Regions from separate parts of the Kluyvera sp. STS39-E genome, predicted to be linked through region 4. Evidence: predicted binding sites of a transcription regulator. Region 4 holds the regulator's gene; each other region holds the start of a gene.
What was found. The regulator CRP, encoded in region 4, controls carbon source genes, mostly activating them, when cyclic AMP is high. The targets are predictions, from matches to a motif close to ATGTGANNNNNNTCACAT.
Positions count from the first base shown of each region.

Region 1 (7,435 bases), on a different contig from region 4:
AATACAGCGTGGTTATCAGATTGCCGATCTTTTTGCCGTAGTAGTGCGTCACAGCACCGGTGATACCAACGCTTGCGGGAGTGTTGGCGGACAGAATGAACTGGCATAACGCGCGATGTGGCCAGTACGTCAGGGGCCAAGCGACAAGGGCGGTAATAAATAAGACGACGGCACCTGCTGCACCCAACTGGATGGGCAAGAACAACGTTCCCGCGCCGACCGCAGTGCCATATAAGGCAAAGCTCCAGAGGGTCTCTTCTTTAGACCAAATTTTAGACATTATCTGAATATATCAACCATGAAACCAAAAAAATGGCGGATAATTTACCATAATTAGCTTTTACCGTGGCCGAACATTTTCAGACCGATGGTTATCGGTCTGAAAAGCAGAGCGATTTTACGCGCAGCGATTTTCTAAACGGCGCTTAACCATGCGCTCACGCAGGTTATCGTAGGCCCAGTTGTAGAGCATGGTGTAGGGCAGGAAGAACAAGAAGAAGCCAATCTCCAAGGTCAGGGCCTGCAGCAGCGTCACACCGAGTACGAACGATACGATACTGACGCCGATGACGATAAATCCACACTCAAACCCCAGCGCGTGCAAAGCACGGACTTTAGCGGTACGTCTGACGCGGGTGACCGGCCAAAGTCGGTCGAAGCAGGCGTTATAGATGATGTTCCATACCATGGCGGTGGTGGCCAAAATTACCGTTAATCCCCCCATTTCCAGCACTGAACGCTGCATCAACCAAGCCGCCGTTGGCGCGAGGATCGCGGTGGCGATCCCCTCAAAGCAAACGGCATGGAAGATACGCTCCGGGAGTTTTCTGCGATGTAATGACTCGTCTTGCATGTGATGACCTTTCAATTATTGGGCGTTGTTGTGGGTATTTTATGGATAAATATGATAAGTAAAAGATAGAACCCATCGATAAAGTAGATACTTCATGCGCTATTCTCCCGAAGCTCTTACCGCCTTTGTAGAAACGGTCGCTTGCGGTTCGTTCTCTGCCGCGGCCCGTCGTCTGCGCAAAAGCCAGTCCACCATCAGCACGGCTATCGCGCATCTAGAAGCCGATATTGGTGTCACGCTTTTTGATCGCTCGGCGCGCCAACCGGTGCTGACCGCAGAAGGACAGCGAGTGCTGAGCTATGTTCAGGCGATTCTGGCGGCCAGCGAGCGGCTGGACGAACTGGCGGTGTCGTTGAGCGGCGAAACCGAAGCCCGGTTGGCCTTTGTCCTTTCCGATACGCTGCATCCTGACGTGCTGGAGGGGCTACTGGCGCAGTTCGATAGGCGTTTCCCGCACACGGAATTTGAGTGCCTAGTGGGCGAAGACGATGATGTGGTCGATTTGCTCCAAAAAGGAAGGGCGCAGGTGGGGCTGATTGAGGCTCGCGATGACTATCCTACCGATATTGGCCACACCCGCCTGCCGATGCAGACTCGGATGGCCATCTACACCTCGCCCAATCATCCTCTGACTCGCGAACAGGGACTGACGCTCGAACAATTGCGAACGTGGCGTGAGCTGCGCCTGAATACCTATTTGGAAAGTCGCACGACGCTCTCCCGCGGGCCGGTATGGTCGGCTCCCAACTATCTGATGCTGCTGAGCATGGCGGCGCAGGGGCTGGGATGGTGCGCGCTACCCTGTGCGCTGGTGGATGAATTTGCGCGTTCGGCGGAGCTGACTATGCTGAATATTGCCGGTTGGCCAATATCAGTATCGACCGATCTGTTGTGGCATAAAGCAGCTCCGCTTGGGCCTTGCGGAAGCTGGTTGCGGCAGTATCTCCAGCAGGTTTCAGCCTGATGGGTGAGAGATGAATTTCCTTTGTGATAAAACTCACTTTTTTTAAACAATCGCGAAAAAATTTGATAACAATCATCTACTATACGCGGATTACATTACGCTGAGGTCGAGATGAAAGACGTCGTTATCGTCGGTGCAGTCCGTACGCCCATTGGTTGTTTTCAGGGGGCGCTGGCCCGCCATTCCGCCGTGGAGTTGGGCAGCCTTGTGATCGAGGCATTGGTAGAACGCAGTGGTATTTCTGCTGCGGTTATCGATGAGGTGATTATGGGGCAGGTGCTGACGGCAGGCACGGGGCAAAACCCGGCGCGGCAGTCTGCTATCAAAGGCGGCCTACCCAATACCGTGTCGGCTATTACCATTAATGACGTCTGCGGCTCCGGCTTGAAAGCTTTGCATCTGGCGACTCAAGCTATTCAGTGTGGTGAGGCGGACGTGGTGATTGCCGGCGGGCAGGAAAATATGAGCCGCGCGCCGCACGTATTGACCGACAGCCGTACCGGTGCGGCGCTTGGTAACAGTCAACTGATTGATAGCCTTGTCCATGATGGTCTGTGGGATGCTTTCAATGACTATCATATGGGCGTGACGGCGGAAAATCTGGCGCGAGAATACGGCATTAGCCGTGAACAGCAAGATGCTTGGGCGCTAAGTTCGCAGCATAAAGCGCGCAGGGCAATTGATTCAGGGCGCTTTCGCGATGAGATTGTTCCGGTCACCAATTTAATACCGGGTGGCGCGGTGCAGGTGGTGGATACCGACGAGCAGCCGCAAACCGATGCTAGCGCAGAAGCGTTGGCACGCCTGGTGCCCTCTTTTGAGATCGCGGGGTCGGTGACTGCCGGCAACGCGTCTTCTATTAATGATGGCGCGGCAGCGGTGCTGATGATGAGTGAAAGCAAGGCGCTGGAATTAGGGCTACCGATCCTCGCCCGCATCCGCGCCTTCGCCAGCGTAGGCGTTGATCCGGCATTAATGGGGATAGCACCGGTTTATGCAACCCGACGTTGCCTTGAACGGGCGGGCTGGCAGCTTAGCGATGTAGACCTGATTGAGGCGAATGAAGCTTTTGCTGCGCAGGCTATTTCGGTCGGCAGAATGCTGGAGTGGAACGAGCAAAAGGTGAATGTTAACGGCGGCGCGATTGCGCTGGGGCATCCGATTGGCGCATCCGGCTGTCGTATTCTGGTTTCGCTGGTGCATGAAATGGTCAAACGCGATGCCTGCAAGGGGCTCGCGACGCTGTGCATTGGCGGCGGGCAGGGCGTGGCGCTGGCAGTTGAGCGTGATATATAGTTGTTCCTCTTTAGTATCCCTCAAAATATCTTCAATTCAGAAAGACCTCATTTGAGGTCTTTTTTGTTTATATGCACTAGTTCTGACGAATAGTTCAGGTTCTTTGTCTAGTCCATTCCCTTATGAACTTATGTTTAATTGTATCAGGCGTGAATGTAATGAATGAGTTAATGCTTAGCCTGGTTATCAATCAAACATGAATCGTTGCTTTTGGTAAGAATAACAACCGTGATTTGTTTTTAAATTAACTTATTGAAATTAATGAATAAAAATAAAAGTTCATTTTGCTTTAAATAAATATATGTGATCTGAGTTTTATTTTTTAGTGTTTATTTCTGTTTTTTGTTGAGCTTTGTCACGTCCTCTTTGTGCCATATTTTCTGAAACAAATAATTACGATCTCGATCACTAAAATGCAAAACCATTAAAAATAAAATGCGATTTCATAATAAAGAAACATTATTTTAATTGAGGGATGGCAAATGTTTAAGAAAACTCTGGCCCTGGCCGTATTAACCGGTATGTCTTTCGCCGCTTCGGCGGTTACCGTTGACCTGCGTCATGAATATATTGATAGCGGCTCCAACGCAGATCGTGTCGCGGTTTCACACCGTTTCGATAATGGTCTGGGTTTTGGCGTGGAAGCGAAGTGGAAGACGGGCGGTGATACCGATAAACAGGATCGCCCGTTTAATGAAATTGTTGGTAATGGTCATGAGGAGTCAATCAACTGGCGCTGGAAGGCTACTGATAATTTTGCTCTGAACCCAGGCTTTAATATTGAAAGTAAAGATAGCTTCTCGATCTATAAACCGTATCTGCACGCTCAATATAGTTTTGATAGTGGGTTCTATATTGCTGCTCGCTACCGTTACGAATATACCCGCGTACCGGCTACCTCCAGCAACGGTGGTGGCACTGACGATAAAGTGAATAAAGTGGATACTTGGGTGGGTTGGGTTATGGGCGACTGGCGTGCAGAGCTGAACTATGTTTATGCGCGCAGCACCATTGCGGATGATCAGCATAAGAGCCTGTACCGCAATAATAACAAGCCTTACAGCAATGAATACAACGCCAAGCTGGCTTATAAGTGGGATAAAAACTGGTCCCCATATTTTGAAGTGGGTAACGTTGGTGTGAAATCAACCGACGAACGCCAGACCCGCCTGCGTGTTGGTGTGGCTTATTCGTTCTAAATAAATTCGGACCCTCATCCGTTTTCCCCCCGGAGCTGTTAGCCGGGGGTTTTCGTTTATTTGGGGAGCGGAATATAGATGCTGAAATAAAAAATGGCACAGTTATCCCCTCTCCCCTGCGGGGAGAGGGCTAGGGTGAGGGGAATACAAGCACCGAGTTAAACCCTCACCCCAACCCTCTCCCTTAAAAAGGGAGAGGGGGACAGATCGAGCCTCGTTTATTTCAGTATCAATATTGCAGATAAAAAAAGGCCCTCCATAAAGGAGGGCAAGGCCAGTTACAGAAACACAAACTCAGAATGACTTATGCTTTCATTAACACGCGTTCGGTTGGCAGTTTGGCGATATACAGCGCCGGTTTGCCGTCTTTGTCAGAGCTAAACAGCACCGCGCTATCGTCTGGGGTAAAGGACGGATGCGGGTGGGTTACCTGACGGCTGTTTTGTACTGTTGCCCACGAGGTATCGTGGCGGGCAACGCGGAAATAAGCCTGCTTGGCAACGTCGAACGCATACAGATACGGATCGTTGTCGATGGTGTAGCCGCTGGTGTCCTTCACGTCTACCGGGGTACCGGAACCATCGCCGACCAGCAGGGTGCCGTCAAAGTTGCTCATCAGGTGTGAACACGCAGGCATCTGCATCAGCGCTTCGTTGATGTTGGTGTCCGGGTTGAAGCGGTAAATGGTGCGACCCTGTTTGCCTTTCAGGTAAGAAACGTAAACCAGCGCGGAACCATTCGGTACCCAGAATTCGTGGGTGCAGCTTTCGCCTTCCGCGTGTTCTTTCACTTTACGCACGTTGCTGCCATCTTCGTTGACCAGCCACATGCGCGCATCGACCAAGTCATGCGGCCCTTCGTGACAGAAGGCAACGGTGTTGTCATCAAACGGACGATAAATTGGGTGGCCGAGCCAGTTTTTCTCTTCGTGGATCACCGCACTTTCGCCGGTTTTCAGATCAACGCGCAGCAGACGGCAGTGTGGGCCTTTGTGGAAGAAGTCGTGGAACAACTGCCAGTCGTTCAGCGGCGTCCAGTCGCTTTTGGCAATCTCAATGCCAACCAGCTTGGTGCAGTCGCTGTTAGATACCCAAGTACCGTAGCCGACCCAATCGTCCGGCACGCGGTAAACTTCACGCTCGGCCAGTGTTTTCAGGTTAACTTCCAGCAGGGTACGGTCGTTCTTCACGTAATAGAGAGATTTATCATCAGGAGAGAGGAAGCCACCAAAGGTGTTGTCGCCAGCGCCTTCGGTCAACTGGACCGCTTCGGCATTCGCTACATCCAGCAAATAGTAGTTCCAATGGCCATCGAACTCACCGGCGAATAACAGATGGCTGCCATCGTTAAAGAAGCACTTCTGATAGAAATAGTTACGATGACACGTTACTTCTGGTGGAGTTAAGCGGGTGACTTCCGCGCCAGTGTCCGGGTCGCGGCTGACCTCGTAGTTCAATTTTACCCGCATGCCTTTAGCCATGATTCTCTCCTTATACTCCAGCGGTCGCGTGGCCTATCATCCCCGCCAGCCGATGTGATGTTATTTTAAAAATCTGGTATTAATTTATCAAAACGTCGTTTCATTGTTTGTGATGCCTGACGCAATTTATACGAAAAATCGTGATTTGTGCGACTTTTTTGAGTAGGGATGTTAACGCTTATCAAGGCGGTCTTTGTTTTCGCGACCTTATTTACCTCTTTCAGGTTAGTTTTTAAAGATAAACGTAACCAGATGAATAATATTATTTTTTTAGTTTTTATGTGACGTTATTGGCGACGTATTCGTGATCCCTTTTGCATTTTTGATATTAATACACAGAAAAAATGAAACGATGTTTTATTTGCAATTGAAAACCCATTTCATCAGGGATAAGATGTTGGCATAAACAAAGCGGAATGGAGTTTTGTTTCTGCTGATAGGTTAAGACCACATTCTCCTGGAGGTTTAGGTGGAAGTTAGACAAAGCATTCACAGCGCACATGCCAAGACGCTGGATACACAAGGGCTTCGCGACGAGTTTTTAGTTGAGCAGGTTTTCGTCGCTGACGAGTACACCATGGTCTACAGCCACATCGATCGCATTATTGTTGGCGGCATCATGCCGGTTGCCAAAACAGTCTCCGTGGGCGGTGAGGTCGGTAAACAGTTGGGCGTGAGCTTCTTCTTGGAGCGCCGCGAGCTGGGCGTCATCAACATCGGCGGCGCAGGTACTATCACCGTTGACGGTCAGTGCTACGAAATCGGCCACCGCGATGCGCTGTACGTTGGTAAAGGGGCTAAAGAAGTGGTTTTCGCCAGCGTAGACGCGGCGAAACCGGCCAAGTTTTACTACAACTGCGCACCGGCCCACATGACTTACCCAACCAAAAAAGTTACGCCAGCAGATGTCGCGCCAGTGACGCTGGGCGATGACCTCACCAGCAACCGTCGTACCATCAACAAATATTTCGTTCCGGATGTTCTGGAAACCTGCCAGCTCAGCATGGGGCTGACCGAACTGGCTCCAGGCAACCTGTGGAACACCATGCCGTGCCACACCCACGAGCGCCGCATGGAGGTCTATTTCTATTTCAATATGGATGAAGACAGCTGCGTGTTCCACATGATGGGGCAGCCGCAGGAAACTCGTCATATTGTCATGCACAACGAACAGGCGGTGATTTCACCGAGCTGGTCAATCCATTCAGGTGTCGGTACTAAAGCGTATACCTTCATCTGGGGGATGGTAGGTGAGAACCAGGTCTTTGATGACATGGATCATGTTGCAGTGAAGGATCTGCGCTAGTCGCGGACAGCATTAGTAAAACAATGCCTGTTCGTGACAGGCGCTAACGATAAGGAATAAAAAATGATTTTGGATTCATTCTCTCTGCAGGGCAAAGTTGCCGTCGTCACGGGTTGTGATACCGGTCTGGGTCAGGGTATGGCGCTGGGCCTGGCGGAAGCCGGCTGTGACATCGTCGGTATCAACATTGTTGAACCTACAGAAACCATCGAGCGCGTGACCGCGCTGGGCCGTCGCTTCCTGAGTCTGACCGCTGACCTGCGCCAGATTGACGGTATTCCTGCACTGCTGGAGCGTGCGGTAGCCGAGTTCGGCCATATCGATATTCTGGTTAACA
Region 1 is NZ_JBFQGA010000001.1:474,138-481,572, forward strand. It holds gene AB4K05_RS02340 (amino acid permease) at 1-280, opposite strand, end outside; gene AB4K05_RS02345 (multidrug/biocide efflux PACE transporter) at 398-853, opposite strand; gene AB4K05_RS02350 (LysR family transcriptional regulator) at 948-1,817, shown strand; gene AB4K05_RS02355 (acetyl-CoA C-acetyltransferase) at 1,929-3,113, shown strand; gene AB4K05_RS02360 (oligogalacturonate-specific porin KdgM family protein) at 3,596-4,312, shown strand; gene AB4K05_RS02365 (oligogalacturonate lyase family protein) at 4,617-5,792, opposite strand; gene kduI (5-dehydro-4-deoxy-D-glucuronate isomerase) at 6,262-7,098, shown strand; gene kduD (2-dehydro-3-deoxy-D-gluconate 5-dehydrogenase KduD) at 7,162-7,435, shown strand, end outside.
Region 1: a site for CRP is predicted at 1,839-1,856, ahead of AB4K05_RS02355 (acetyl-CoA C-acetyltransferase). Genes of this name have one in related genera too.

Region 2 (7,435 bases), on a different contig from region 4:
CGTCAGCAACTGCAGGCAATACCGGTCACCGGGCGTCTGCGGGTGCCGCTAGACCCGGATATCGTGCGAGTGCATAGCAAAAATAATCCACCGTTGCAGGGCCATTACACCCTCTGGCTGGGACGCGAACCTTCAACGATCACGCGCCTTGGGCTGGTGGATAAACCGGGAAGCATTGCCTTTACACCGGGAAAAGACGTCGCGGGATATCTGGATAACATCAGCCTGCTTAGCGGCGCAGACCGTAGCTACGCTTGGATTATCTACCCGGATGGGCGCACCCAGAAAGCGCCGGTGGCCTATTGGAATAAACGCCATATTGAACCCATGCCCGGCAGCATCCTTTTTGTCGGCTTTGCTGACTCGTTGTGGACGAACAAGTATGCGGCGCTAAATACCGCCATTCTTCGCTCCCTGTCGCAGCGGAGACCTGAATAATGAAAAAAAAATGTCTGTATAGCCTGCTTGCCCTGTCGGTAAGTATCGCCTGCCATGCGCAAACCTATCCTGCGCCAATTGGTCCGTCACAGTCGGATTTCGGCGGCGTAGGTTTGATGCAAACCCCGACGGCTCGCATGGCGCGTGAGGGCGAATTCAGCGCCAACTATCGCAATAACGATCAGTATCGCTATTACTCCGCTTCGGCACAGCTGTTCCCGTGGCTTGAAACCACGTTACGCTACACCGACGTACGTACCAAAAACTACAGCAGCGTGGAGTCCTTTTCCGGCTCGCAGACCTACAAAGATAAAGCCTTCGATCTGAAGCTACGCCTGTGGGAAGAGAGCTACTGGTTGCCGCAGGTCGCCGTGGGCGCGCGGGACATCGGCGGTACCGGGCTGTTCGACTCAGAATATGTGGTTGCCAGTAAGGCGTGGGGGCCGTTTGATTTCTCGCTCGGCTTAGGCTGGGGATATCTGGGCACCAGCGGTAACGCCACCAACCCATTTTGTTCATACAGTGATAAATACTGCTACCGCGATAACAGCTACCGCAAAGCGGGCTCCGTCGACGGCAGCCAGATGTTCCACGGCCCGGCGGCGTGGTTTGGCGGCGTCGAATACCAGACGCCATGGCAGCCGCTGCGCCTCAAGCTGGAGTATGAAGGCAATAATTACCAGCAGGATTTTGCCGGTAAGATTGAGCAAAAGAGCAAGTTTAACGTCGGCGCCATTTATCGCGTCACCGACTGGGCCGACGTCAACCTGAGCTATGAGCGCGGCAACACCGTGATGTTTGGCTTTACGCTACGTACCAACTTTAATGACCTGCGCCCGTCATATAACGACAACGCGCGCCCGGCTTACCGTCCGCAGCCGCAGGATGCCATTCTCCAGCACTCCGTGGTGGCGAATCAGCTGACCCAGCTTAAGTACAACGCCGGATTTGCCGCGCCGAATATGCAGGTAAAAGGCGATACGCTGTACGTAACCGGTGAGCAGGTGAAATACCGGGATTCTCGTGAGGGGATCGAACGTGCCAACCGGATCGTAATGAACGATCTTCCCGATGGGATCCGCACGATCCGCGTGACCGAAACCCGCCTCAATTTGCCGGAAGTAACAACCGAAACCGACGTCGCCAGTCTGAAACGCCATCTGGAAGGCGAGCCACTGGGCCAGGAAACGCCGCTGGTGCAAAAACGCATGGCGCCGGTTGTGCCGGAGAAAACCGAGCAGGGCTGGTATATCGACAAATCGCGCTTTGATTTCCACCTCGACCCGGTGCTGAGCCAGTCCATCGGCGGGCCGGAAAGTTTCTATATGTACCAAGTCGGCGTGATGGGAACCGCGGACTGGTGGGTGACCGACCACCTGCTGACCAGCGGCAGCCTGTTTGCCAATGTCGCCAATAACTACGACAAATTTAACTACACCAACCCGCCTAACGACTCGGCGCTACCGCGCGTGCGTACACACATCCGCGAATACGTTGAGAACGATGTTTACGTTAATAACCTGCAGGCCAACTACTTCCAGTATTTGGGCAACGATTTCTACGGGCAGGTCTACGGCGGCTATCTGGAAACCATGTACGGCGGTGCGGGTGCGGAAGTGCTCTATCGCCCGGTGGACAGTAACTGGGCCTTTGGCTTGAACGCCAACTACGTGAAACAGCGCGACTGGCGCAGCGCACAGGATATGATGAAGTTTACCGACTACAGCGTGAAAACCGGCCACCTGACGGCCTACTGGACGCCGTCGTTTGCCCAAGACGTGCTGGTGAAAGCCAGCGTCGGCCAGTATCTGGCGGGGGATAAAGGCGGCACGCTGGATATTTCCAAACACTTCGACAGCGGCATTGTGGTCGGCGCGTACGCCACCATCACCAACGTGTCGGCGGATGAGTACGGGGAGGGGGAATTTACCAAAGGCGTTTACGTGAATATCCCGATGGATCTCTTCACCTCCGGCCCAACCCGCAGCCGGGCGTCCGTCGGTTGGACGCCGCTGACCCGCGACGGCGGTCAGATGCTGGGGCGTAAGTTTGAGCTGTACAGCATGACGGGCGATAAGAGTCTGAACTTCCGCTAGCCCTGTTGCCGGGTGGCGCAGCGCTTACCCGGCCTACTTTTTGGCCCTGAGCCTATCTTCGTAGGCCCGATAAGCGTAGCGCCATCGGGCAGAAGCCAGCGAACCCGTCACCCTCGAATGCGATAAAAAACTAGATCTAGATCACACTTCTGCGCTATACAAAGATCTCGGCCCCGCGAAAGAGGTGTTAGCCATGACGTCGCTATCTCGTCCACGCGTAGAGTTCATCTCCACCATTCTGCAGACCGTGTTAAATCTGGGTCTGCTCAGTCTTGGCCTGATCCTGGTCGTTTTCCTCGGTAAAGAGACGCTACATCTGGCAGACGCACTGTTCGCGCCAGAGAGCACCAGCAAGTACGCGCTGGTGGAAGGTCTGGTGGTCTACTTCTTGTATTTCGAATTTATCGCCCTGATTGTGAAGTACTTTCAGTCGGGCTTTCATTTCCCGTTGCGCTACTTTGTCTATATCGGGATCACGGCGATTGTGCGGCTGATCATTGTCGATCATAAATCCCCGCTGGATGTGCTGATCTATTCCGCTGCCATTTTGCTGCTGGTGATCACCCTTTGGCTATGTAACTCGAAGCGCCTTAAGCGCGAGTAGGTCTGATAAGCGCAGCGCCATCAGGCAACCCGGAACCGGGCCTACGCCCGACCGACGGGCAAAAAAAGGGCGCTCCGAAGAGCGCCAAACAGTCACAAGTTAGGGTTATAACAAGTTGAGGATGATAGCAGTGGCATTAACGATGAAACTTAGCCCTTCACGCCGCCGGCCGTGAGGCCGTTTACCAGCCAACGCTGCGCGAGCAGGAAGACCACGGTAATAGGGATGGCGGAAAGGACAGCCGCAGCGGCAAAGTCGCCCCACAAATAGTTTTGCGGGTTGAGGTATTGCTGCATACCCACGGCCAGGGTGTAGCTGTTCACATCGCGTAACAGCAGCGATGCGACCGGCACTTCAGTAATAGCAGCGATAAATGACAGGATGAATACCACTGCCAAAATCGGCACAGAAAGCGGTAACAGCACCAGGCGGAATGCCTGCCAAGGCGTTGCACCGTCCAGCGCAGCCGCTTCTTCCAGCGAGTTATCAATCGTTTCGAAGTAGCCTTTAATCGTCCACACGTGCAGCGCAATGCCGCCAAGGTAGGCGAAGATCACCCCACCGTGAGTGTTCAGGCCGATGAACGGAATGTACTGGCCCAGACGGTCAAACAAGGCATACAACGCGACCAGTGACAGCACCGCCGGGAACATCTGGAAAATCAGCATCCCTTTGAGTAGCGTCGCTTTACCTGGGAAGCGCATGCGGGCAAAAGCGTAAGCGCAGGTGGTGGACAGTGTGACGATACCGATAGCGGTGATGCCCGCGATTTTCACCGAGTTCCACAGCCACAGCAGCACAGGGAAAGGCGGCGGGGTTACGCGACCATCTGCATGTTCCACGCTAAAGCCCAGCGCCAGTTTCCAGTGTTCCCAAGAGATATTCTCTGGGATCAGGCTGCCGGTGGCGAAGTTACCTTCGCGCAGTGAGATGGCGATGACCATCAGCAGCGGGAACATAATTGCCGCAATAAAAATCAGTAGCAGAAGGTGCGTGGTGAAGAGACGCAGTTTCTGGGATTTGGGTTGTACCATAGCCATAATCGTTGTCTCCCTTAATCAAACTTCATACGTGAGGCTTTCAGGTTCACTACCGCAAGCGCGCCAACCAACAGGAAGATAAGCGTGGCAATGGCTGCCGCCAGACCGAAGTCCTGGCCGCCGCCGCCTTCGAAGGCGATACGGTAGGTGTAGCTGACCAGCAGGTCGGTATAGCCGGCCGGCGTGGTGGTGCCGAGTCGGTCAGGGCCACCGTTGGTCAACAGCTGAATCAGAACGAAGTTGTTAAAGTTAAAGGCGAAGCTCGCAATCATCAGCGGTGCCAGCGGCTTAATCAGCAGCGGGAACGTAATCTTAAAGAAGTTCTGGAACGGCCCGGCGCCATCCATTGCCGAGGCTTCATACAGGTCATCCGGAATGGCTTTCAGTAGGCCCATGCACAGGATCATCATGTACGGGTAGCCAAGCCAGGTGTTGACGATAATGATCATCGAACGCGCAGTGGTCGGGTCGCTAAACCAGGCTGGCTTGATACCGAACAGCGCGCTCAGCATCATGTTGATTTCACCAAAGCTTTGGTTAAACAGTCCCTTGAAAATCAGTATCGAGATAAACGACGGGACGGCATACGGCAGAATCAACAGCACGCGATAAATCGCTTTGCCCTTGAGCGATTCCCACTGCACCACGCAGGCCAGAATCATGCCGACCGCCACGGTTAGGGCAACCGTCACGATGGAGAAGATCACCGTCCAGACAAAGATAGAGAAGAACGGCTTCTTGATGCCTTCGTCGGTAAAGACGCGAGTGAAGTTATCCCAGCCGATGCTCACGGTGTAGCCTGGGCTGAGCTTTTCATCGCCCCAGTTGCCGTCAGCGTTAACGGTCTGGTAGAAACCAATTTCGCTGTTAGGGCGATATTTCACGCCGGTTTGGTTATTCGTCAGTTGGCCGTCGTCGGCAAGTTTATAGAGCGGCTGGGTGCCGGAGAACTGGCGCAGCGAGCTCATGGTGACTTTGCTTTCATCAGGCAGTACGGCGGTCAGTTGGTTCAGCGCCTGACGATTTTGAGTGATGACGCGCAGTTGGGCGTGCTCACCGGTCGGCAGTGCTTCGGTCTCTTTCAGCTGCAGCTTCTGCTCGCCGCCGATCTTAAAGGCTTCGGAGAGATAATTTTTACCGCTATCACCGTCGGTGAGGGCCAACTGCCACTCATCGCCCGCTGGGAAGAGGCTGAAGTTATAGGTCTTGCCCGCCTGATAGGAGCGGTCCATCAGCACCTGCTGTGCGCGCTCGAAGGTGAGCTGGTTGGTGCTGCTGTAGTTGGTGAAAGCAATGGCGATAGTACAAACCAGTGGGAAAAGAACGAACAGCCCCATCCCGGCCATACCAGGGTAAACGTAGCGCCAGGCGTAGGTTTTACGGTTGGCGAAAATATACAGGCCAGCTGAGCTTAAAATCAGCGTCATGATGGCGAACAGGTACTCCCCTTGTGCATACATTAAAACTACAAGGTAACCCACCAGCAGGCCAAGCAGACCAACCACTGACCATTTCAGCGTGTCGCTTTGCCACCAATGTTTCTTTTTAATGACATCCATGGGGATCTTCCTCTACAGCGATGAAATCTTGTTGCTGGGAGAGCGCCTGATGGCTCTGCGCTTATCAGGCCTACGGTGTGCTGTAGGCCGGATAAGGCATTTATGCCGCCATCCGGCACCCTCGCGACAGCATTACTTAGTGATACGGCCTTGTGCATCTTTCAGCGCGGCATCGACGGTCTGACGACCGCTGGCAGCGTTGATGACTGCGGTACGAACGGCATACCAGAATGCAGACATCTGTGGGATGTTCGGCATGATTTCGCCTTTCTGGGCGTTATCCATGGTGGCTGCAATGCGTGGGTCTTTCGCTAACTTGTCCTGGAAGGATTTCAGCGCGACGGCACCCAGCGGTTTGTCCTTGTTCACTTCATCCAGACCCTGATCGGTCAGCAGGTAGTTTTCGAGGAACTCTTTCGCCAGCTCTTTGTTCGGGCTAGCTGCGTTGATACCCGCGCTCAGCACGCCAACGAACGGTTTAGACGGCTTGCCTTTGAAGGTTGGCAGCAGCGCGACGCCGTAGTTGATTTTGCTCTTATCGATGTTGGACCATGCCCACGGACCGTTGATGGTCATCGCGGTATCGCCTTTGTTAAAGGCCGCTTCAGCGATGGAGTAGTCGGTATCCGCGTTCATGTGTTTGTTCTTAATCAGGTCAACCAAGAAGGTCAGACCCGCTTTCGCACCAGCGCTATCCACGCCCACGTCTTTCACGTCGTATTTGCCGTTTTCAAACTTGAAGGCATAACCGCCGTCGGCTGCAATCAGCGGCCAGGTGAAGTACGGTTCTTGCAGGTTGAACATCAGCGCAGACTTGCCTTTCGCCTTCAGCGTTTTATCCAGTGCCGGAATTTCTTCCCACGTTTTTGGTGGATTAGGGACGAGGTCTTTGTTGTAAATCAGCGACAGCGCTTCAACCGCGATTGGATAAGCAATCAGCTTGCCGTTATAGCGTACGGCATCCCAAGTGAACGGATAGAGTTTGTCCTGGAACGCTTTGTCTGGGGTGATTTCAGCCAGCAGACCAGACTGCGCGTAGCCGCCAAAGCGGTCATGCGCCCAGAAGATGATGTCCGGGCCGTCGCCGGTTGCCGCGACCTGCGGGAATTTCTCTTCCAGCTTGTCAGGGTGCTCAATGGTGACTTTGATACCGGTATCTTTTTCGAATTTCTTACCTACCTCGGCAAGGCCGTTATAGCCTTTGTCGCCGTTAATCCAGATAACCAGCTTTCCCTCTTCAATTTTTGCCAGAGCAGAGGCGGAAAACATCATCGTGGTCAATGCGGACAGCGCGAGGATGCGAGCGCCAGTTTTGATTTTCATATATCCCGTCCTTTCTTGGTGGTGATGTACTCGTGGATACACAGAGGTGGTTTAACGTTGATGAGTTTCCTTTTTTAGCAACCCCTTTCCATCCTCCTGGGGTCTACGCCCTAGGGGGTATAAGTGTGATCTCTGTAACATAATTCCCGGTTATGAGTCCCAGCGCACAAAATAAAGCGCCGTTTTTTGCAACCCCCATCACGATCTTCGTCAGTACCAGATGTCATCGGGGGCAGACCGCGCCTTCTCATCCTCCCGCCTCCTCCCCCATAAAAAACCGGGGGGGTGGAGGATTCACCAAACTGATGGCTGTTGCATAGTCAGCCCATCTTGATTGTGTCTTTTGGTGACAAGTTGTAACGAGGGAGAAGGGCA
Region 2 is NZ_JBFQGA010000013.1:24,491-31,925, forward strand. It holds gene AB4K05_RS22560 (capsule biosynthesis GfcC D2 domain-containing protein) at 1-438, shown strand, start outside; gene AB4K05_RS22565 (YjbH domain-containing protein) at 438-2,534, shown strand; gene psiE (phosphate-starvation-inducible protein PsiE) at 2,728-3,138, shown strand; gene malG (maltose ABC transporter permease MalG) at 3,288-4,178, opposite strand; gene malF (maltose ABC transporter permease MalF) at 4,193-5,737, opposite strand; gene malE (maltose/maltodextrin ABC transporter substrate-binding protein MalE) at 5,870-7,060, opposite strand; gene malK (maltose/maltodextrin ABC transporter ATP-binding protein MalK) at 7,435-7,435, shown strand, end outside.
Region 2: a site for CRP is predicted at 2,664-2,681, ahead of psiE (phosphate-starvation-inducible protein PsiE). Genes of this name have one in related genera too.

Region 3 (7,435 bases), on a different contig from region 4:
TGCATCCTGGCTCGGCTTATCTTTTTTGTCGTCTTCATCACCCATGGCTTTTTTAAAGCCTTTGATAGACGCGCCTAAATCCGACCCAAGTGAGCTCAGCTTTTTAGTCCCAAAAAGCAGAACCACGATAACGACGATAATCAGCAACTGCCAAATACTAATACCACCCATACATGTTCCTCTGATAGATGATGAAATAATCAGCGCGCATTATACGTTATGCAGCGCCCTGTTAGCGACGCAAAATTCAGCGCGTCTTACGCCAGCCGGCGAACCATACCACTATGCCTCCGGCCATAAGCCATGCGGGTGCAAACCCCCATTCCGGCCGAGATACCAATAACATTGTACCGCTCAGGAGTAAAACCGCGCCTATACCAAAGAGATAGCGAGACTGCCCCTGCCGAGTATGATGCGTTGCCATATCCTGCGAAATCTTCGCCAGACTGGCCTCCATCTGCTTACTCTGTCGCAAGCTGTCGTACACCAACTCAGGCAATTCCGGCATTTTTTCAATCCAGAACGGTGCTTTGTCCTTCAACGCGCGGAACAGAGCGGGTATCCCCACTTGGTCTTTAATCCAAGATTCGAGGAATGGTTTCGCCGTCTTCCATAAATCTAACTGAGGATAGAGCTGGCGTCCTACTCCTTCTACGTAAAGTAATGTCTTTTGCAGTAACACAAGCTGTGGCTGCACTTCCATATTAAAGCGGCGAGCGGTGTTAAACAGGTTTAGCAGGACATGGCCAAACGAGATCTCTGCCAGCGGTTTTTCGAAGATAGGTTCACACACGGTGCGGATAGCAAACTCGAAATCTTCCACGTTGGTATCCGCGGGCACCCAGCCGGAGTCCACGTGCAGCTCAGCCACTTTGCGGTAGTCACGGTTGAAGAAGGCAATAAAGTTTTCTGCTAAATAACGCTTATCATCTTTGTTTAGCGATCCGACGATGCCGCAATCGATGCCGATATACTGCGGATCTTCCGGATGTTCATAGCTGACAAAAATATTGCCTGGATGCATGTCGGCATGGAAGAAGCTGTCGCGGAATACCTGGGTAAAGAACACCTGAACGCCGCGTTCGGCCAACAATTGCATGTTGGTATTTTGCTTTTCCAGCGTCTCAATGTCGGACACCGGAATACCGTAGATGCGCTCCATGACCAGCATGTCGACGCGGCAGTAATCGGAGTAAATCTCCGGCACGTACAGCATCGGGCTATTTTCGAAGTTGCGCCGCAACTGGATGGCGTTAGCCGCTTCGCGCAGCAGGTTCAGCTCATCAAGCAGCGTTTTTTCGTAATCACGCACCACCTCCAGCGGACGCAGGCGGCGACCGTCAGGCAGCAGACGAGGCACCCAGCGCGCCAGGCGATAGATAAGCTTCATGTCGGCTTTGATAACCGGAAGGATATCCGGACGGATAACCTTGATCACCACCTCTTTGCCATTCTCTTTTAGGCGCGCGGTGTGCACCTGGGCAATCGATGCGGAAGCCAGCGGCTCAATCTCAAAATCATCAAACCAGCTTTCGACGGGGATATCACCCATCGATTTTTCAATTTGCTGCTTTGCCAGTTTGCCATCGAAAGGAGCAACGCGATCCTGCAGCATAACCAGCTGATCGGCAATCTGCGGTGGGAAAAGGTCGCGACGGGTGGAAAGCATCTGACCGAACTTGATCCACACAGGGCCAAGCTCTTGTAGCGCCAGGCGCAGGCGCTCACCTAATGGCTTATTTTTGTGGCGGTTTGGCATCCAGAATAACAGCCGACGCCCAATACGCAGCGGCAGCGTGATACGCATCTTGGGAATCAGCTCATCAAGCCCGTAGCTCAAAAAGGTGTGGATGATAAAGTACAGGCGCCGTAATTCTCCTGGCGTCATTTCTCCTCCAGTTTTTCCAGCCGTTGGGTCAGTGCAGCTAGCTCACGCTCTACGGCCATCGTTTCTTCGGCGAACCACGCTATTTCCAATGCGCCAGGCGCCAAGCGCCACTCTTCAGTCAACGCTTCAGAGACGTAGCGCTGCTGACGCGCCAAACCATGTTGCACAAACTTCGCCCCCCCGCGCAGGAGCTTACTCACCCCTTCAGCGGCGATATCGCCGGTATAGGGCGCAAGCAGTTCAGCAGGGTCGAATTCCGCGAGGTCGGCCAACGATACGAGGTTTTGCACAACCTGTAGATCGCCCTGCACTTCGAGATCGTTATTGCGGATAAGCGCGGTGAGCTGTTGGCGGTTACGCAGCTGCGGCAATACGCTGACACGCGTGATAACGGTGCAGTCTGCCTCGCCTTCCCACGCGCCCAGCACATCAACCTGGCGCTCGCTAAATACCAGCACCAGCGGCGAGGAGAACTCTTTAAGTTCAATGCGCAACACTTTGCCAATAAGACGCTGACGAGCGGGCTTCAAGGCATTTTCACGCCAAAGCAGCGTATTAATGGCGGTCTCAATGCTGCCAGTCACTAAGGGTTTTAAAGGCATAGCCGCACCTCAATCAGAATTTATAGCCGCGATGCAGCGCAACGATCCCTGCGGTCAGGTTGAAGTAGTCAACGTTTTCCAAACCGGCGTCTTGCATCATCTCTTTCAGCGTGTCCTGATTCGGGTGCATACGGATGGACTCCGCCAGATAACGGTAGCTGTCCGCATCGTTAGCCACCATTTCGCCAATACGCGGCAGAATGTGGAACGAATAGGCATCGTAGGCTTTGCTCAATGGCTCAATAATCGGTTTAGAGAACTCAAGCACCAGCAGGCGCCCACCCGGCTTCAGCACGCGGTACATGGAGCGCAGCGCTTTCTCTTTGTCGGTGACGTTACGTAGGCCAAAGGAGATGGTAATGCAGTCGAAGGTATTATCCGGGAAAGGCAGTGCTTCTGCGTTAGCCTGTACGTATTCCACGTTGCCCACAACGCCAATGTTACGCAGCTTTTCACGACCCATTTTCAACATCGAGTCGTTGATATCAGCCAGTACCACACGCCCGGTTTCACCCACCATGCGCGAGAACTTCGCCGTCAGATCGCCCGTACCGCCCGCCAGATCGAGAACTTTCTGTCCACGGCGCACGCCGCTGCAATCAATGGTAAATCGCTTCCAAAGACGATGAATACCGAATGACATCAGGTCATTCATAACATCGTATTTTGCGGCCACAGAATGGAAGACATGTGCCACCATGTCGACCTTCTGATCTTTGGCAATTGTTTGAAAGCCAAAGTGCGTCGTTTCTTGTGAATCCTCAACCATCTCTATGCCTGCTTATCAAGAAAATGTTCATGGAGTGTAACAGATTGGGCACGATTGCCCTACGATTCCACCCCGTTACGAAATCCGCCATTTCGCTGGATTAGCGGCGTTCTGCCGCTAACGGATTGTCATCATTCAACTCTTCATCGTCGCGCAATCGGAACTCATCATCCTGTGATGTGGCCTGTTCGACGAGGTCTGGATTAATCTCGCGTTTCACCTCAACGCCAAGATGACGGAATGCTTCCGCCTGCACCAACAGATTACCGCGACCGGAAGTCAGCTTTTTCATCGCCTGACGGTAGTTGTCCTGTGCTTTATCGAGGCTTTGACCAATAGACGACATATCGTCAACGAACAGGCGCATTTTGTCATATAAGCGGCTGGCACGTTCAGCAATATGTTGCGCATTGCGGCTTTGGTGCTCGTAGCGCCACAGGTTGGAGATAGTGCGCAGAGCCACCAGCAATGTGGTTGGGCTGACCAGCATAATATTATTTTTCAGCGCTTCGCTAATCAGTTCGGGCTGCCGGTCTAGCGCCAGTAAAAACGCTGGCTCTACGGGGATAAACATCAGGACGTAATCCAACGAACGCAGCCCCGGAAGCTGCTGGTAATCTTTACGGCCCAGCATACGGATATGGTTGCGCACCGCCGCGATATGCTCCTGCAGCGCAGTTTCTCGGGTGTAGTCATCTTCGGCGTTGAAGTAGCGCTCGTAAGCCACCAGCGTCATTTTGGCATCCACCACCACGTCTTTGCGGTGAGGCAGGCGCACAATAACGTCCGGCTGCATACGCGAATTGGCGTCCGTGTTGATGCTGACCTGGGTTTCATATTCGTGCCCTTCCCGCAGGCCGGAGGCTTCCAGTACGCGGCTGAGCACCACTTCGCCCCAGTTGCCCTGCGTTTTATTATCGCCTTTCAGCGCCCGGGTTAGGTTGACGGCTTCCTGCGCCATCTGGGCGTTGAGCTGCTGAAGGTTACGAATTTCATGCGCCAACGTGTGCCGCTCGCGCGCTTCCTGACCAAAGCTGTCCTGAACCTGACGACGGAAACCGTCTAGCTGTTCACGTAGCGGCGTCAGCAGGCCGTGCAGGCTTTGCCGGTTTTGTTCATCGACCCGACGGTTGCTCTGTTCAAAGATGCGGTTGGCAAGATTTTCGAACTGCTCACTCAGACGCTGTTCGCTGTTGAGCATCAGGCGGTGTTTTTCATCGCCGTGCTGGCGCGTGGTCTCGAGCAGCGTAGTGACCTCGCGGAGATCGACCTCCAGCGACGAGTTAATCTCCCGCAGGCTGCGCAGCTCGTTGTTGAGCAGTTCGCACTCGTCACGCCAATGAGCATGCTGGGCGATTTGCTGTTTCGCCGCGCTCAGTTCGCCGTATACATCGCGTTCTTCTGCCAACTGTTCAGCGCGCTGCTGCGCGACACGATAGCTTGCCGCCAGCCAGCCAATCGCGATGCCCGCCAGTGCCACTAATGCATAAATCACCACGGCAATATCCACAACGCCCCCTGCCTGAATCCGTTATCTGCACAAAAATAGAATTGTGCTGTATAAACGTCCAGTTTTAAAGCAGTTTCCTGCGAGCCGCGACGCAAAAAGAAAAAGGCCGAACAAGTCGGCCTTTTCGCAAAGGAGGGAAAACTACAGCAGACGACGCGCCGCTTCCACTACGATTTTCACCGCGTGGCTTTCGGTCTGTTTCATGGTCTCTGCGTTAGGAATTTCCTGTTGGGTGCGGTTAACGATAACGCCCGCAACCATCCCCGCGCGCAGACCCTGGCTTGAGCACATGGTCAGCAGGGTGGCGGATTCCATTTCATAGTTCATCACACCCATTGACTGCCACTCTTCCATAGAGCCTTTGAAGTTGCGTACAACGCGGCCTGAGAAGGTGTCATAGCGTTCCTGACCCGGATAGAAGGTATCAGAGGAAGCAGTAACGCCCACGTGAGTGGTCGCACCGACGGCTTTCGCCGCTTCTACCAGCGCGGTCGTACACGCAAAGTCAGCCACCGCTGGATATTCCATCGGGGCAAAGTGCAGGCTCGCACCGTCAAGACGGACGGACGCCGTGGTGACCAGTACATCACCCACATTGATATTTGGCTGAATGGCACCGGTGGTACCCACGCGCAGGAATGTGCGAATGCCCAGCTGTGCCAGCTCTTCTACGGCAATGGAGGTCGATGGACCACCGATACCGGTTGAGCAAACGATCACTGGCTTGCCATCAAGCTCAGCACGCCAGGAGGTAAATTCACGATGAGATGCCAGTTTTACCGGCTTTTCCATCAGCGCGGCGATCTTTTCCACACGCTCCGGGTCACCGGGGACGATAGCAACCGTAGCCCCTTGTAAATCGTTTTTGGTGAGGCCGAGATGAAAAACATCAGACTTGGACATAAAGAACTCCTCTGTGGTTCAGTTTTGTCAGAAGAAGCAAAAATGTACTTTATAGAAGACCACAACATTTTTTCGTGATTGCTATCACTAAGAATTAAAAATATTGCATTAAATTCCATGCAAATAGTGATTTACATCACATTAACAAGTTAATGTGATCGTCTGCTGCACAATAATACGCCGTCTTGAGGCACTGTGATTCGGCTATGAGTTCATTCAAAGGGTACGGAGAATGCCATGACAATCAAGACACAACCTGGATTTGCACCTGCTGCTTCACCTCATGCCTCTACCACCGTCCATACGCCCGAAGAGGCCATCACGGCGGGGGAAACCTCTATCCCCTCACAGGGGGATATGCTACCGGCCTATCACGCGCGGCCAAAACATAGCGATGAGCCTCTCCCGGTAATCATCGTAGTGCAGGAGATTTTTGGCGTCCACGAACACATTCGTGATATCTGCCGCCGCCTAGCACTGGAGGGCTATCTGGCGATTGCACCAGAGCTCTATTTCCGTCAGGGCGATCCGAACGACTACGACGATATCCCCTCACTGTTTAGCGGCTTAGTCACAAAAGTGCCTGATGCTCAGGTGCTGGGCGATCTCGACCACGTCGCCAGCTGGGCGGCGCGTCATGGCGGCGATGCCAACCGTCTGTCGGTGACGGGTTTCTGCTGGGGTGGACGCATTGCATGGCTGTATGCCGCGCATAATCCACAGCTTAAAGCCGCAGTCGCCTGGTATGGTCGCTTGATCGGTGACAAAACGTTGAATTCACCGAAAAATCCTGTCGACGTTGCGGTCGATCTTAGCGCTCCGGTGTTAGGGCTGTACGGCGGGCAGGATACTGGGATATCTCTCGAGTCCGTAGACACCATGCGCCAAGCGCTGCGTGCGGCGAATGCGAAAGCCGACATTGTGGTCTACCCGGAAGCCGGTCATGCCTTTAATGCTGACTATCGTGCCAGCTATCATGAAGAATCGGCCAAAGACGGCTGGCAGAGAATGCTGGCGTGGTTTGCCCAGCATGCAGGGAAGAAGGGATAGCCCTACAACAAACGGGAATTGCCCATAATCTAAACGGAGGCTTTCGCCTCCGTTTTACATTTTACGCTTGGCGCAAATTCTGCGCTGCCTGCACCATATTTGCCAACGCTGCCCGAGTTTCCGGCCAGCCGCGGGTTTTCAGTCCGCAGTCCGGGTTGACCCACAGGCGTTCAGCCGGAATACGTAGTTCGGCTTTCTTAAGCAACGCTTCAATCCACTCGACGCTTGGCACATTTGGCGAGTGAATGTCATATACGCCCGGTCCAATTTCGTTTGGATAGTCGAACTCTTCAAACGATTCCAGCAGTTCCATGTCAGAGCGTGAGGTTTCAATGGTGATCACATCTGCATCGAGCGCCGCAATGGAATCCATGATGTCGTTGAACTCGCAGTAACACATGTGGGTGTGGATCTGCGTTTCATCTTTCGCGACCGCCGCGTTGATACGGAAGGCCTCCACACCCCATTCCAAATATGCCGCCCAATCGCTGCGACGCAGTGGCAGGCCTTCGCGTAGCGCCGGTTCATCAATCTGGATAATACCAATGCCTGCCGCCTCCAAATCTGCAACTTCATCACGCAGCGCCAGCGCAATCTGTTTGGCGATGGTTTCGCGGGTCACATCCTCACGCGGGAAGGACCAGCAAAGAATGGTCACCGGGCCGGTGAGCATGCCTTTCACCGGTTTGTCAGTCAGAGACTGCGCGTACTTC
Region 3 is NZ_JBFQGA010000014.1:70,856-78,290, reverse strand. It holds gene tatA (Sec-independent protein translocase subunit TatA) at 1-171, opposite strand, end outside; gene ubiB (ubiquinone biosynthesis regulatory protein kinase UbiB) at 248-1,888, opposite strand; gene AB4K05_RS23320 (SCP2 domain-containing protein) at 1,885-2,490, opposite strand; gene ubiE (bifunctional demethylmenaquinone methyltransferase/2-methoxy-6-polyprenyl-1,4-benzoquinol methylase UbiE) at 2,504-3,259, opposite strand; gene rmuC (DNA recombination protein RmuC) at 3,360-4,769, opposite strand; gene udp (uridine phosphorylase) at 4,911-5,672, opposite strand; gene AB4K05_RS23300 (dienelactone hydrolase family protein) at 5,910-6,722, shown strand; gene metE (5-methyltetrahydropteroyltriglutamate--homocysteine S-methyltransferase) at 6,784-7,435, opposite strand, start outside.
Region 3: a site for CRP is predicted at 5,797-5,814, ahead of udp (uridine phosphorylase). Genes of this name have one in related genera too.

Region 4 (7,435 bases):
GCTGCTGGTAACATTGGGAAATTAAATCCACCACTTTCTGCTGACGGTTCAACAGCGGGGGCAGGGCGGTATTCGGATCGGTATGCTGGGTCAGCAGGCTATATTTGGCTTCACAGTAGTCGGCAAGCTGGCGATAAAGCAGGCTTAACGATTCGCGCAGCGGCTGTTCCCGCCACATCCAAAACCACCACCAGTTGAATAAGCCATACCATAGCGTGCCCAGCGCGTAGAGCAGCAGCGGTTGCCAGATTGGCATATTGCCCGCGAGGCTTAGGGTAAAGATTGAGGCAATGAGCGATGCCGGCAATAGTCGCCCGTGCAGTGCGCTAATCTCCGCCGTGACGCCGAGGAGCAGTGCAAGACAGGTCAGTATTAAAGGCAGCGGGATGTCACGTGCCAACAGCAACTGTACGGCAAGGCTACATCCAGCAAACAGGCAACCGCCGATGGTCAGACGCTTAAAAAAGCGTTTATGCGGCGTGTCGAGACCGGCGATATTGCAGCAGGCTGGAACCAGAGAGAACAAGAGACCTTGCTGAAGATGCCCGAAGAGAAGGCCAATGGCGACCGGCAAACATAACACCAGCGTTTGCCGCAGTGCATAGTTGACTTCCGGATGGTAAATCAGCCTGCGCCACATAAGGGATAGATAAAAACGGCATACTGTTCAGACAATATGCCGTTTATGCGGGATCAGCGGGTACCGTAAACGACAATGGTTTTGCCGTGTGCGGAGATCAGGTTTTGATCTTCCAGCATTTTCAGGATGCGGCCCACGGTTTCGCGGGAACAACCTACAATCTGACCGATTTCCTGACGGGTGATTTTAATCTGCATACCGTCTGGGTGGGTCATTGCGTCCGGCTGTTTAGCCAGATTCAGCAGGGTCTGGGCGATACGTCCGGTCACGTCCAGGAAGGCCAAGTTGCCAACTTTTTCAGAGGTGATCTGCAGACGACGAGCCATTTGCGAAGAAAGGCGCATCAGGATGTCTGGGTTAACCTGAATCAGCTGACGGAATTTTTTATAAGAGATTTCAGCAACTTCACAAGCGGTTTTTGCACGTACCCATGCGCTGCGTTCTTGGCCTTCTTCAAACAGGCCTAACTCGCCGATAAAATCGCCCTGGTTGAGGTAAGAGAGGATCATCTCTTTGCCTTCTTCGTCCTTGATGAGTACTGCCACTGAGCCTTTTACGATGTAATACAGCGTCTCTGCCTTTTCACCTTGGTGAATCAGCGTGCTCTTCGATGGGTACTTATGAATATGGCAATGAGACAAGAACCATTCGAGAGTCGGGTCTGTTTGCGGTTTGCCAAGCACCATGCGCGGTTATCCTCTGTTATAAGCTCTTCCCAGCGGCAAAAACATTGCAGCCACTGGTTGCAATAGTATCCTTCCCGTTACCTGGGAAGTCGGCTGTCGAGTCGTGCCGCAGCCTGTAATGTGATGTCCTCTGCATACTTGCAGTACGTTTATGTATTACCGTAGCATCCTGACTGTTTTAGCATAGCTTTAGCCGCGTGTCTCCTGGTGTCTCGCTTCAGCATGACGACGATCGCCTTCCATTGCGAGAATTGTTATGTACGCGTAATCTGAGAAGAAATTTGCAACCTTGGAGTTAAAAAATATGCAAGCACGTGTGAAATGGGTTGAAGGGTTAACCTTCCTCGGTGAGTCCGCTTCAGGCCACCAGATTTTGATGGATGGCAACTCCGGTGATAAAGCGCCAAGCCCAATGGAAGTCGTGCTGATGGCCGCGGGTGGCTGTAGCGCAATTGATGTCGTGTCGATTTTGCAAAAGGGTCGCTATAACGTGACCGACTGTGAAGTGAAGCTGACCTCCGAACGCCGTGAAGAAGCACCGCGCCTGTTTACTCATATCAACCTGCACTTCATTGTGACCGGCAAAGAGCTCAAAGACGCCGCGGTATCCCGCGCGGTCGATCTCTCTGCTGAAAAATACTGCTCCGTGGCGCTGATGCTGGAAAAAGCGGTGAACATTACCCACTCTTACGAAGTGATTGAAGGGTAAAGCCTTAACAAGGGCGTACGCCGCGCTACTGTTGGGTGGCGGCTGCGCCTTACCCGACCTACACGTTCCGCAATATCCTGTAGGCCTGATAAGCGAAGCGTTATCAGGCTTAAGGTTTAGTTGCGACCTTCCATCAGACGCTGCACCAGCGGCGTCATAATGAGCTCCATCGCCAGCCCCATCTTCCCGCCAGGAACCACCAGCGTGTTCATATGTGAAATGAACGAGCCCTGCAGCATAGCCAGCAGCCAGGGGTAATCGATCCCTTCTAGATTCCGGAAATGAATCACCACGAAACTTTCATCAAGGGATGGAATGCTTTTCGCGGCGAACGGGTTTGAGGTGTCGACCGTAGGAACGCGCTGGAAGTTGATATGGGTGCGGGAGAACTGCGGCGTAATGAAGTTGATGTAGTCTTCCATTGAGCGCACAACAGAATCCATTACCGCTTCGCGTGAGTGTCCACGCTCGCCGGTATCGCGGATCATCTTCTGGATCCACTCGAGGTTAACGATAGGGACCACGCCAACCAGCAGATCGACATGACGCGCGACATCATGCTGCGGTGTGACCACGCCGCCGTGCAGCCCTTCATAAAACAGCACATCGGTAGGTTCCGGCAGCGGTTGCCAGGGCGTAAAGGTTCCCGGCACCTGATTCCACGGCACCGCTTCATCGTAAGTGTGAAGATATTTACGCGATTGTCCTTTACCGTTTACGCCGTAGTCGCGAAAGGTCTGTTCTAGCAGGCCGAAGTCATTAGCATCCGGGCCGAAATAGCTGATATGGCGACCGAGGTCGCGAGCTTTACGAATCGCCATATCCATTTCCGGACGGGTATAACGGTGAAAGCTATCCCCTTCAACTTCCGCAGCCCGTAGATTGAGCTGGCCGAATATTTTACGAAACGCGAGGCTGGTGGTGGTGGTGCCCGCTCCGCTGGAGCCGGTGACGGCAATAACTGGATGTTTGGCAGACATGCGAATAACTCCCTGAACGGACTATCAGGAAGCGAGCGCCTCCTGATAACAAGTATAGTTAACCGCGAAATTGGTTACGGGGCATGATGTTGACGGTCTCGTGGAGTTCAGACCAGACCAGCACCGCTTCGCCTGTTTGTAGCTGGTGTTTTACGTCGGCGACCTTTTGCGCAAGTGAGCGTTCATATTCACCATAATCAGTGCCTTCGCGCAAGACAAAGCTTTCAATCAATCTGTCGAGCGTCTCTGGGGCGAGGTCCTGCCAGGGGATCATCATGCCTTCGCCCCAAGCCAGGTCATCAGCCATGCGGGAATGCGTTTTTCCAACCACATTTCCGGGTGACGCAGGGTGCCGCCGATAAATCCAACGTGACCGCCGTGCTCGGTTAGCTGATACACCACGTTTTCCGGCAGCTCTTCCTGCGCAGGAATCGAGTGGTGATCCATGAACGGGTCGTCCTTCGAGTGGATGATGAGCGTCGGCTTGGTAATTTTGCTCAACGTCGGCATCGCGCTGCACTGGCGATAGTAGTCGATGGCGTCAGCGAAACCGTGGATCTTCGAGGTTATCGAGTCATCAAATTCGCGAATACGTCGCATGCTCTTCAGTTGGCGTAAATCCACCGGCAGCGAGCCGGGATAGGCTTTGAGCTTACGCGCGGCGTTGCCTTTGAGTAGGTTCAGCAGATAGCGTTGGTAAACCCGTGAGAAGCCTTTATCCATATGATAACTGCAGGCTTCGAGCATAAACGGTGCTGAGACAATCACCGCCGCATCCACCGGAACGTCATCACCCTCTTTGGCCAGTAGGCAGGCCAGCATATTGCCGCCGAGCGAATAGCCCACCGCCGCCGTTGGCACTTCACCAAATTCGCGTCGCAGCCAATGTAAGAACCAGGTGCCGTCCTCCGTTTCACCGGAGTGATAAATACGGTTCAGACGGTTCGGTTCGCCGCTGCAGCCACGAAAATGCATCACCACGCCGAGCCAGCCCTGCTGTTTCGCGGCGTTAATCAGACCGTGAGCATAAGGGCTGTGCAAACTGCCTTCCAAGCCATGAAAGACCACCAGACGCGGCTTATGACGCGCGGCTTCGGGATCTTCGCTCCAGGCCAGATCGACAAAGTCACCGTCCGGCAGCTCAAGACGCTGCCAGCAGGGCGTGAACTGCAGCTTGCGGCGGATAAGACGCGGCAGCATCGTCTGAAGATGACGATTGCTGATGCCGCGCATCGGCACGAAGTCCGCGCTGCTAGAAGTGTCGATGTTGAGGTCGTGGTGGGTAGTTTCAGTCATAACTCGGCGATGTTTACTTAAAATCTGGCGCCTACTATACCGCCACTTTGCCATCGTGTTTATGAAAATGAGGCATCGGTAGCCCTTTTTGTCCCCGCTGAATCTGATCCTAATCACAAATTGTTACTTCAATTATTACTCTTAAGCTAATGATTTGTGCCTACGCTTAATTGATGACTTTCTCACCAGGGTGCACACTCTTTCCCGTGTTAAGCAATCAAAATGATTAGCTGAATCAGGAGGTTAATAATGTTATCTGGGCAAACACCAGCACGCGTCTGGAACACACGTCGCACGGAAAAACAGCGACGTCTGGCTTCCATTCCGGTGCAGGGCAAGGTACTGCCGACCGCAGACCTGACCGCCATGCTGGAAAAACTGATCGCGCCGGGTGACCGCGTGGTATTAGAAGGGAATAACCAAAAGCAGGCAGATTTCTTATCCCGCATGCTGGCTGAGGTGAACCCGCAGATTGTGCACGACCTGCACATGATCATGCCAAGCGTCGGGCGTAGCGAACATCTGGATATCTTTGAAAAAGGCATCGCCCGCAAGCTGGACTTCTCCTTCTCCGGTACCCAAAGCCTGCGCATTTCGCAGCTGCTGGAAGATGGCCTGCTGGAAATTGGCGCTATCCATACTTACATCGAACTGTATTCCCGTCTGTATGTTGATCTCTCGCCGAACGTGGCGCTGATTGCCGGTTTTAAAGCCGACCGCAAAGGTAACCTTTACACCGGCGCAAGTACTGAAGATACGCCAGCGCTGGTAGAAGCCGCCGCGTTCCATGACGGTATCGTCATCGCACAGGTGAACGAGCTGGTGGACGACGAGTGCGATCTTCCGCGCGTCGACATTCCGGGGTCATGGGTTGACTACGTGGTTGTTGCCGACAAACCGTTCTTTATCGAACCGCTGTTTACCCGCGACCCACGCCTGATTAAACAAGAACATATCCTGATGGCGATGATGGCGATTAAAGGCATCTACGCGGAACATCAGGTGCAGTCGCTCAACCACGGTATCGGTTTTAACACCGCGGCGATTGAGCTGCTGCTGCCAACCTACGGTGAACAGCTCGGCCTGAAAGGCAAGATCTGTAAACACTGGACGCTGAACCCGCATCCTACGCTTATTCCAGCGATTGAAAGCGGCTGGGTGGAAAGCGTGCACTGCTTCGGCGGCGAGCTGGGTATGGAAGAGTATATCCGCGCCCGTCCTGACGTCTTCTTTACCGGTGCCGACGGTTCCATGCGTTCTAATCGCGCGTTCTGCCAGCTGGCAGGTCAGTACGCAGTCGATATGTTTATTGGCTCCACTTTGCAGGTTGATGGTTATGCCAACTCATCAACGGTGACACGTGGTCGTCTGTCCGGTTTTGGCGGTGCACCTAACATGGGTCACGATCCGCACGGTCGCCGCCACGCGACTCCGGCCTGGCTGAACATGATAACTGAGCCAGACCCAATGCAGCGCGGTAAGAAACTTGTCGTGCAGATGGTCGAAACCTTCCAAGCCGGCGCGAAACCAACGTTCGTTGAAAAACTCGATGCCGTTGAAGTGGCGAAAAGCTCCGGTATGCCGCTGGCTCCTGTCATGATCTACGGTGATGACGTGACCCACGTGCTGACTGAAGAAGGTATCGCCTACCTCTACCGCGCAAAAGATCTCGAAGAACGTCGTGCGATGGTGGCTGCCGTCGCGGGGATTACCGATATCGGTCTGGGCGTTGACGCGAAACGCGTAGCCGAACTGCGTCAGAGCGGCAAGGTCGTTTACCCAGAAGATATGGGAATTCGCCGCACTGATGCCACGCGTTCTCTGCTGGCAGCCGGTAGCGTGTCGGATCTGGTTGAATGGTCCGGCGGTCTTTACAACCCACCTGCGAAATTCCGGAGCTGGTAATGAAACTTCTGCCCCAGATTCAGGTTGAAGGCGGTGCCGAATGGCTGGCGCGAACCGCCACGCAGTGTCTGATTGACGAAGCACGATTAAGCCCAAAACCCGGTCTGGTGGACAGTCGGGGGAACGGCGCGCACCACGATCTATCGCTCGCGCTGATGGAGCGCTCTGCGCACAGTTTGACCCCGACCTTTCAGGCGCTGGCGCTACAAAGCTGGCAGCGTCCGGCAGATATTGCTCTCAGACAAATCGTAGGGCGACTCGGCCGCGAAGGCGAGAAACAGATGATGGCCGCCACCGACGGCGTGAATACCCACCGCGGTGCCATTTGGGCGCTGGGGCTGTTGGTTAGCGCCGTGGCAATGCACGGTGGCACGGGCAGCGCGCAGCAGGTTGCGGCGACTGCCGCAGAGCTTGCGAAGCTGCCGGATGCGGCGGCTCCCAAGGTCTTCAGCAAAGGTCTGCGCGCCACCCACCGATATCAGGTGCCAGGCGCACGGGAAGAGGCTCAGCAGGCGTTTCCACACGTGATGCAGCGTGCGTTGCCCCAACTGCGGCTTAGCCGTTTGAATGGCAGCGGAGAAACTCACTCCAGACTCGATGCGCTGATGGCCATTATGACGTCGTTGACCGACACCTGCGTGCTGTCCCGCGCGGGGCTGGAAGGGCTTGATGCCATGCAGGACGGCGCGCGCGCTGTGCTAAATGCTGGTGGCAGCGCGCATCCGGCAGGTCAGATGGCGCTGGCGGTGCTCGACCGTCAGATGCTGGCGCTCAACGCCTCACCGGGCGGTGCGGCAGATCTGCTGGCCGCTACCCTGTTTCTCGATCGCATCGAATCGCCTTATTTAAAGCATTAAGAGGATGTTATGGAACACATTACGTTAACCGTACCCGCCAGCCGTACCCTAAGCGGTAAAGCGCTGGCCGGCGTTGTGGGCTCCGGGGATATGGAGGTGTTATTCACCGCCGACCAGAGCCAGACGTTAACCATTGATATCACCACTTCCGTCGATAACAGCCGTAGCCGCTGGGAAGCGCTGTTTAACCGTTTAGAAACGGTAAGCAGTCTGCCTGCCGGGAAACTGACGATCCACGATTTCGGCGCAACGCCTGGCGTGGCGCGCATTCGTATCGAACAGGTTTTTGAAGAGGTGAGCTATGCGTGATGACCGCAGTTTTATCGAATTAAAAGCACGTCAGCGTGCGCATGCGCTGCTTG
Region 4 is NZ_JBFQGA010000005.1:17,397-24,831, reverse strand. It holds gene AB4K05_RS11900 (YccS/YhfK family putative transporter) at 1-640, opposite strand, end outside; gene crp (cAMP-activated global transcriptional regulator CRP) at 694-1,326, opposite strand; gene AB4K05_RS11890 (OsmC family protein) at 1,631-2,035, shown strand; gene AB4K05_RS11885 (phosphoribulokinase) at 2,152-3,015, opposite strand; gene AB4K05_RS11880 (YheU family protein) at 3,074-3,292, opposite strand; gene AB4K05_RS11875 (hydrolase) at 3,289-4,311, opposite strand; gene mdcA (malonate decarboxylase subunit alpha) at 4,561-6,216, shown strand; gene AB4K05_RS11865 (triphosphoribosyl-dephospho-CoA synthase) at 6,216-7,073, shown strand; gene mdcC (malonate decarboxylase acyl carrier protein) at 7,083-7,382, shown strand; gene AB4K05_RS11855 (biotin-independent malonate decarboxylase subunit beta) at 7,375-7,435, shown strand, end outside.